Regions from separate parts of the Rhodoferax sp. SPJ21 genome, predicted to be linked through region 2. Evidence: predicted binding sites of a transcription regulator. Region 2 holds the regulator's gene; the other holds the start of a gene.
What was found. The regulator FNR, encoded in region 2, switches genes on or off when oxygen is low (the NO sensors DNR and NnrR bind a similar motif). The targets are predictions, from matches to a motif close to TTGATNNNNATCAA.
Positions count from the first base shown of each region.

Region 1: the regulator FNR is predicted to act here: its motif matches at 1,863-1,876, upstream of AC4BBN_RS10445 (fatty acid desaturase).

Region 1 covers NZ_JBYZMO010000002.1:563,584-568,001, forward strand. Annotated here, with positions in the region: gene pyk (pyruvate kinase) at 280-1,713, opposite strand; gene AC4BBN_RS10445 (fatty acid desaturase) at 1,976-3,082, shown strand; gene AC4BBN_RS10450 (OmpW/AlkL family protein) at 3,221-3,811, shown strand; gene AC4BBN_RS10455 (ABC transporter ATP-binding protein) at 3,877-4,418, opposite strand, start outside.
Region 2 covers NZ_JBYZMO010000001.1:1,594,067-1,598,484, reverse strand. Annotated here, with positions in the region: gene ccoG (cytochrome c oxidase accessory protein CcoG) at 1-1,327, shown strand, start outside; gene AC4BBN_RS07320 (FixH family protein) at 1,349-1,621, shown strand; gene AC4BBN_RS07315 (hypothetical protein) at 1,634-1,882, shown strand; gene fnr (fumarate/nitrate reduction transcriptional regulator Fnr) at 1,860-2,579, opposite strand; gene hemN (oxygen-independent coproporphyrinogen III oxidase) at 2,725-4,107, shown strand; gene AC4BBN_RS07300 (sulfite exporter TauE/SafE family protein) at 4,110-4,418, shown strand, end outside.

The DNA.
Region 1 (4,418 bases), on a different contig from region 2:
GGTGCTTCCAGAGAGTTAAAAATCAGGACAAGGCGGCCAATCGAGGCTGGTACGGATAGCAATTCCTTCGTAACCGCTTGGTAACTTTCTTAATTTTAGCCGTGCCCTTGCTTCAAACGATTTGCAAAACACGGGCCAGCCTTGGCAAACACCCGCTTTTTTCATTTTGAAACAACAGTTTTACAGCCGAACTAAAACGACTGGGGCCTGGAAACACAAACGCCCGCAGGAAGCGGGCGTTGGGCCGGGTTGAAAACCCGGCGGCAGGGCGAAAAAGGTTTAGCCGACCTGGCAGATCTTCAGCATATTGGTGCCGCCAGGGGCGCCCATGGGTTCACCGCAGGTAATGGCATAAATGTCGCCGCGCTGCACGATGCCGCGCTGCGTCAAATGGCGCTCTGCCTGGCCCAACGCCGTGTCACGGTCACTGCTGGCGTCCATCAGCAACGGCAGCACATTGCGGTACAGGCACATCTTGCGCTGGGTGGCCAGACGAGGCGTCAGGGCATAGATAGGCACGTGGATGCTGTGGCGGCTCATCCACAAGGCGGTAGAGCCGCTATCGGTCATGGCCACAATCGCCTTGGCGCCCAGATGCTGGGCGGTAAACAGTGCGCCCATGGCAATGGACTGGTCGATGCGTTCAAAAGTCTTGCCCTTGAAGTCGGCTTCCAGCTCACCGTATTCGGCCTTTTCGGCTTCACGGCAGATATTGGCCATTTCCAGCACGGTTTCCAGCGGGAACTTGCCGGCCGCGGTTTCCGCGCTCAACATCACTGCATCGGTGCCGTCCAGCACCGCATTGGCCACGTCGCTGACCTCGGCACGGGTCGGCACGGGGTTGGTGATCATGCTTTCCATCATCTGGGTGGCGGTAATCACCACCTTGTCGCTGGCACGCGCCATGCGGATCATGCGTTTTTGCAGCGCTGGCACAGCGGCATTGCCCACTTCAACAGCCAAGTCGCCGCGCGCCACCATGATGCCGTCGCTGGCGTCCAGAATCGATTGCAGCAGCGGAATGGCTTCTGCGCGCTCGATCTTGGCGATCATGCCGGGTTTGTGGCGGTATTCGGCTGCAGCCACATTGCACAGCTGGCGCGCCATTTCCATGTCGGTCGCGTTCTTGGGGAAGCTGACGGCCACGTAGTCGGCCTGGAAAGACATCGCGGTCTTGATATCTTCCATGTCCTTGGAGGTCAGCGCAGGGGCGGTCAGGCCACCACCCTTTTTGTTAATGCCCTTGTTGTTGGACAGCTCACCGCCGAGATTCACCACGGTGTGCACGGCTTCGCCACGCACAAACTCCACGGTCATGACGATCAAACCGTCGTTCAGCAGCAGCACATCGCCAGACTTCACCTCGCGGGGCAACTCTTTGTAGTCCAGGCCAACGCCATTGATGTCACCGGGTTCGGCGCGGGCTGCATCCAACACGAATTTCTGGCCAGGCTCCAGCATGACCTTGCCTTCGGCAAACTTGGCAACGCGGATCTTCGGGCCTTGCAGGTCGGCCATGATGGCCACCTCGACGCCGGCGCGCTTGGCGGCTTCACGCACCATCATGGCGCGATCGATATGGTCTTGTGCCTTGCCATGGCTGAAGTTCAGCCGTACAACATTCACACCTGCACGGATCAGTTGCTCCAGGATTTCCGGGCTATTCGAGGCTGGGCCCAAGGTGGCAACGATTTTGGTAGCAAGGCGGGGCATGGGATAAGTCTCCGGGTATGTAATTTAGTTTCGATTTTTACATGAAACAAGTTACCAAAAGGTTACAGCCTGAGCCGCCCTCAGCGGGCGCTAAGCTAGAGCCTTTCGGCTCGCTCAAAATGGGCGCATCAACTCTATTGCACACTGTATTGATCCTGGTCAGAGGCAATTCATCCCGCGCGGCTAGTATCATGGCACGCAACTTTTGCGTTTGCCGCCACCACCGTGTGCCGCGTGCAGATTCCTGACCCGTGTTTTCCCTATGACCTCTTCCATTCACAGTACACCCCATCTTCCGAGTCCACTGCCTCCGGGTGAACCACTGCCACACCGCAAAGTCATACGCTCCTGGCTGATTCCACTCTCCCAGCGCACCACCTTGAGGGCCTTGTTCCTGCTCGCGCTGGACTACGCCTTGCTTGCGGCGGCACTCAGTGCCACGGTGCTGCTGGCATCGCCCTGGCTCAAACTGCTGTGCGGTCTGGTAGCGGGCTTCGTGATTGGGCGACTTTTCATCATCGGCCACGATGGCTGCCACCAGAGCCTGACGCCCCACCGCCGCCTGAACAAATGGCTGGGACGTATCGCCTTCCTGCCTTCGCTGACGGCCTATAGCTTGTGGGATGTGGGCCACAACGTGGTGCACCATGGCTTCACCAACCTCAAGGGCGTGGACTTCGTCTGGGCACCACTGACACCCGAGGAATACCAGGCCTTGTCGCCCCTGCAGCGCTTCATGCAGCGCATCTACCGCAGCGGCTGGGCACCCGGCCTTTACTACATCGTGGAGATATGGTGGCGTCGCATGTTCTTTCCCAGCAAGTCCAGCATGGGCACTCAGCGCTCCATCTTCACCTGGGATTGCGTGCTGATTTCCAGCTTCGGACTTTTGTGGCTGGCTGCCATCACCACGGCTGCGCTGGTGACGCAGCAATCACTGGCCCTGCTCATCGCCACCGGCTTTATCGTGCCGCTGCTGTTCTGGTTCTCCATGATCGGCTTCGTGGTGTATGTGCACCATACCCATACCAAGGTGTCTTGGCATGGTGACCGCGCCACCTGGGCCAAGGCACAGCCCTTCGTATCGACCACGGTGCACCTCACCTTCTCGTTCCATATAGGCGCACTGATGCACCACATCATGGAGCACACGGCCCACCACGTGGATATGAGCATTCCGCTGTACCGCTTGAAAGAAGCCCAGAAAACGCTGGAAGAGTTGCTGCCAGGACGCATCATCATCCAGGCATTCTCCTGGCGCTGGTACTTTCAGACTGCCCGTAGCTGCAAGCTGTACGACCTGACGCGCAATTGCTGGACCGATTTTGCCGGCAACTCCACCAGCACGCCGCGCCACGCAGTGACCTGATCAGACCCACATTTGATATAGCGCAAGCAGGGCCTATTGCCACGTTAAGCCACTTTGACCAGGCGCAAAGTGGCCAGCGGCGGACTCTTTTGTAATCAGGGCTGGGAATATCCCCGCTACCGTGATCGAAAGAAAATCATGAATAAGACCCTGCTTGCTGCCGCCCTGTGTGCAATGGTTTCGGCTTCGGCTTTCGCCCAATCCACCACCGAGGGCCCCTGGCTGGTACGTGCCCGTGCCGTGTACCTTCAAAGCAGCAATGGTGACAGCACACCGCTCTCACTGAGCATCAATGACAAATGGCTGCCCGAAGTGGACATCAGCTACTTCTTCACGCCGCAGATCGCCGCCGAGCTGGTGCTCACTGTTCCACAAAAACAAACTCTGAGTGCCGGCAGCACCGCGATTGGCAGCTTCAAGCACCTGCCACCCACCTTGACGCTGCAGTACCACTTCAACGCCGCAGGCTTCAAGCCTTATGTGGGTGCGGGCCTCAACTACACCCGCATCAGTGCAGTCGATCTGCCTGCCGGCGTCGATGTAGATCGGAGCAGCTTTGGCCCCGCGCTGCAGGCCGGCGTAGACATTCCACTGTCAAAAAATTTGTATTTGAACTTTGACGTTAAGAAGGTCTACATCCGCACCGACGTCAGCGCGAGCGGCGCCAAATTGGGCACCTTCAAAATTGATCCCGTTTTGTACGGTGTCGGTCTGGGCTGGCGTTTCTAAGCACCCATAAAAAAGCGCCCCGATGGGCGCTTTTTTCTTGACGGATAGCCCTGCACAACCTGGGCTCAATCCTCGGACTGCTCTGGCAACGTCAATCGACCCGTGTGGTAGTCGTAGCTGTAGACCTCGCCATAGCGCCCCCACTCAATGGCCACCTCCAGCACGCGCTTGGCCTTGTCGGCCTCCATGAACTCCTCCAGCAGATCCAGGAAGCGCTTTTCGGCCAGATTCCCAGACGGCTCGTCTTCCAGGCTGCGCCGGATATGCGCCGCCAGAGGCACATGGGTCAACAGTTGCTGGCCGAAGATTTCCTGCTTTTGGGCCTGGTCCGCCTCCACATAGTTGCGGCCCAGCGCAGTCAGCATGATGTCGCCCTTGTCCACATGGGCCAAGCCCAGCATACCCAGGGCCTCATAGGTGGGGAAAAGCTCTTCATCGGCCAGCTCGGACTCTTCGGCCAATTGCGGCAAGTCGGCATGTCCGTCAAACGGTGTATCGGCCAGCAGGTCCAGCACACCTTCGATACGGGTAATGTCGGTTTCCGGCAAGCGATAGCCCAGGTGCAGGGTGGTCGGCATGCCAGGTGCAACTTCTTGTGCCGGGCGCA
Region 2 (4,418 bases):
GGTGCAGGGCCTGTTTGCGCGCTGGCGCTGGGCCATGGTGTTGCTGACGCAGCTGGTGTTCTACGGCCTGCCCTGGCTGCAATGGGGCCAGCGCCAGGCGGTGTTGTTTGATCTGGAGGCGCGCCGCTTCTACATCTTCTCGCTGGTGCTGTACCCGCAGGATTTCATCTACCTGACCGGCCTGCTGGTGGTGTCAGCCTTGTCCCTGTTTCTGTTCACCGCCGTGGCAGGGCGCCTGTGGTGCGGCTTTGCCTGCCCGCAGACGGTGTACAGCGAAATCTTCATGTGGATAGAGCGCCATATCGAAGGCGACCGCGCCGCCCGCATGCGGCTGGACGGTGCACCCATGTCGGCCCACAAGCTGGCCCGCAAATCGGCTAAGCACGCCGCCTGGTTGGTGCTGTCCCTGTGGACCGGTTTTACCTTTGTCTCGTATTTCACACCCACTTATGCGCTGCTGCAGGAATCTATGAGCGGTAGCTTCGGTTCGTGGGAGGTGTTCTGGGGCCTGTTTTACAGCTTTGCTACGTATGGCAACGCCGGCTTCATGCGCGAGCAGGTCTGCAAATACATGTGCCCCTATGCGCGCTTCCAGAGCGCCATGTTCGACAAGGACACGCTGATCGTCAGCTACGACACCACCCGTGGCGAGCCCCGCGGCTCCCGTTCGCGCAAGGCCGACCCCGCGGCCCTGGGCCTGGGTTCTTGCGTGGACTGCACGCTGTGCGTGCAGGTCTGCCCCACCGGTATCGATATCCGCGAGGGCTTGCAGTACGAATGCATAGGCTGCGCCGCCTGCGTGGATGTGTGCGACGGCGTGATGGACAAGATGGGCTATGCCCCTGGCCTGATCCGCTTTGCCACCCAGAACGGCATGGCCCAGGGCTGGTCGGGCCGGCAGATACTGCGGCGCGTGCTGCGGCCCCGGGTGCTGGTTTACGGCACGGTGCTGCTGGTATTGACGCTGGCGCTGCTGGGCAGCCTGTTGACGCGTACCCCGCTGAAGGTGGATGTGGTGCGTGACCGCGCGGCGCTGTCGCGCATCGTGTCCGGTGGCCAGCTGGAAAACGTGTACCGCCTGCAGGTCATGAACGCCAGTGAAGTGCCGCAGCGCTACCGCCTCACGGCCCATGGGCTGGATGGGCTGGTGCTGGCCTCGGACGAATGGGTGGACGTGGAGCCGGTGGCTTCGCGCTGGGTGGCGGTGCGCCTGCACATCCCCTACGGTTCGGTTGAACCGGGCTCCTACCCGGTGTTCTTCGACATCCAGACGGCGGATGGAAGCACCAAGGTGTCGGAAAAGTCCACGTTCTTTGTTCCCCGCTGAAAATAACTCCAGGAGACTGCCATGCCCTCTCACACATCTACCACGCCGGTGCCGCTGCCATGGTGGCGCTACGGCTATGTCTGGTTGGTGATTTCCGGCCCGCTGGCCGTGGTGGTGGCGGCGCTGGTCTCGGGCTGGATCGCCGTCCGCCAGCAGGACCCGGTGCTGGCCCAGGACTACTACCGTCAGGGGCTGGAGATCAACAAAACCCTGGCCGCCCAGGGCCCGCTGGCGCCGGCCGAGCAGGGGCGCAACCATGCTGCGTCGCCACCCGGCTCGGTGCGTACCAAGTAGCCGGAGGGCACCATGCAAATCTTTAGGGTAGTAAGCGTTGTGTGGCCCGCTTTTTTGGGCGCGTGCATGCTGGAGATGCTGGTGTTTGCGGTGGTCGATCCCTACAGCCTGCAGTGGCTGGGGCAGCCGCTGCCTTTGTCACGCCAAGGCGTGTACAGCCTGGCGTTCTTTGCGTTTTGGGCGGTGGCGGTGCTGGTGGGGTGTCTGACGCTGCTGGTGGGCCAGCCGGTGACGGTGCCTACAGACAGGGCTGAAGATTGACGATGCGCTTGAGCGCTTCGGTGTCCAGGATGCGGATGTGGCGCTGCTTGACTTCCACGATCTGGTCGTCCACAAACTTGGAGAAAGTGCGGCTCACGGTTTCCAGCTTCAGGCCCAGGTAGCTGCCAATCTCTTCGCGGGTCATGCGCAGGATGAGCTCGGACTGCGAAAACCCGCGTGCATGCAGGCGCTGCACCAGGTTCAGCAAAAAGGCCGCCAGGCGCTCTTCGGCACGCATGCTGCCCAGCAGCAGCATCACACCGTGCTCGCGCACGATCTCGCGGCTCATGATCTTGTGCACATGGCGCTGCAGCGAGTTGACCTCGCGCGAAAGCTCTTCAATGCGGTGGAATGGCATCTCGCACACTTCGGCATCTTCCAGGGCCACGGCGTCGCAGGTGTGGTGGTCGTTGACGATGCCGTCCAGGCCGATGATTTCGCCGGCCATTTGAAAGCCGGTGACCTGGTCGCGGCCATCTTCGGTGGTGACGGTGGTCTTGAAGAAGCCCGTGCGGATGGCGTACAGCGCCTTGAAAGTTTCGCCGTTGTGGAACAGCGCCGTGCCGCGCAGCACCTTTCGGCGCACCGCGACCAGATCGTCAATGCGCTCTAGCTCTTCTTTGTTTAAGCCTAAGGGCATGCACAGCTCACGCAGATTGCAGTTCGAGCAGGCAACTTTGATGGCGACAGGGTTCATGCGCAGAGTATGGGCTGATTCAAAAAGGAAGGGGCTTTTAAGAACTTATATTGTGTGCAGAAGTATCTGAAACCAGATTGATGTAGGTCAAAGAAGCGGGCAAGGCTTCGCGGCACATTCCAGTCATGCAACCTGACTGCCTGCCATGACCCGAGTTTTGCCCGAATTGTTACGCCGTTTTGACGTGCCTGGGCCGCGCTACACATCCTATCCCACCGCTGACCGGTTCGTCGAGGCCTTCACCTGCGAGGACTATGGCCGCGCCCTGCAGCAGCGCAACCAGGGGGCAGCCGCGCTGAGCCTGCCCTTGTCGCTGTACGTGCACATCCCGTTTTGCGAGTCGCTGTGCTACTACTGCGCCTGCAACAAGATCATCACCAAGCGCCATGAGCGCGGCGCCTCCTATCTGCGCTACCTGGAGCGCGAAACCGCCCTGCACACTGCCCAGCTGGGCGAGCGGCGCAACGTCAGCCAGCTGCACCTGGGCGGCGGCAGCCCCACATTTTTGAGTGACGACGAGCTGGCCCAGCTGATGGCCATGTTGCGCCGCCACTTTGTGCTGACACCTGGCGGTGAATACTCCATCGAGGTAGACCCCCGCACGGTGGATGCCAAACGCCTGCAAGCTTTGGCCACCCTGGGCTTCAACCGGCTCAGTTTCGGAGTGCAGGACTTCGATGCCGATGTGCAAAAAGCGGTGCACCGCGTCCAGCCCGCGCAGCAGGTGTTCGAGTTGGTGGAGGTGGCCCGCACGCTGGGCTTTGAGTCCATCAATGTGGACCTGATTTACGGTCTGCCCCGGCAGACGCCTGCCTCGTTTGCGCGCACGCTGGAGCAGGTGGTAGAGCTGCGGCCTGACCGCATTGCCCTGTACGCCTATGCCCACCTGCCCGAGCGCTTCAAGCCCCAGCGCCGCATCCTGGGCGCGGAGCTGCCGGCCGCGGCGGACAAGCTGTCCATGCTGTCACAGGCTTTTGACGCCTTTCTGGAGGCCGGCTATGTCTACATCGGCATGGACCACTTCGCCCTGCCCAACGACGCGCTGGCCATTGCCCAGCGGCAGGGCCGGCTGCACCGTAACTTCCAGGGCTACAGCACCCAGCCTGATTGCGATCTAGTGGGCCTGGGCGTGTCCGCCATAGGCCGCATAGGCGCCACCTACAGCCAGAACGCCAAGACCCTGGAGGAATACTGTGACCGTATCGACCAGGGCCAGCTGCCGGTGGTGCGTGGCCTGGCGTTGAACCGCGACGACCTGGTGCGCCGCGCCATCATCATGGGCCTGATGTGCCAGGGCGAAGTGCAGTTCGAATCCATAGAGTTGGCTTTCCTGGTGGACTTCAAGCAGACTTTCGCCGCCGAGCTGGAGGCTCTGCAGCCCTTGGTCGAGGCCGGCCTGGTGCAGCTGGATGCCAGTGGCATCCGCGTCACCGCCACCGGTTGGTTCCTGGTGCGCGCGGTGGCCATGGTGTTTGACCGCTACCTGCAAGCCGACCGCAACCGCGCCCGCTTCTCCAGAATTATTTGACCATGCAAACCGGCCTGGCCTGGACCGCGCTGCTCATGGGCCTGGCCGGTGGCCCGCACTGTGCCGCCATGTGCGGCGCGGCGTGCGGGGGGCTAGGTCGATTGGCGAGCGCGCGCAGACCCTGGCTGGGCATGCTGCAGCTGCAGGCCGGGCGTCTGGGGGGGTACAGCCTGGCGGGTGCGTTGGCCGCCTGGGCGGTGGACAACCTGGCCTGGTTGACGCGCCAATCGGCTGCGTTGCAGCCGGTGTGGACCCTGTTCCATGTGGCGGTGTTGGTCTGGGGCGGGACCTTGCTGGTGTTGGCGCGCCAG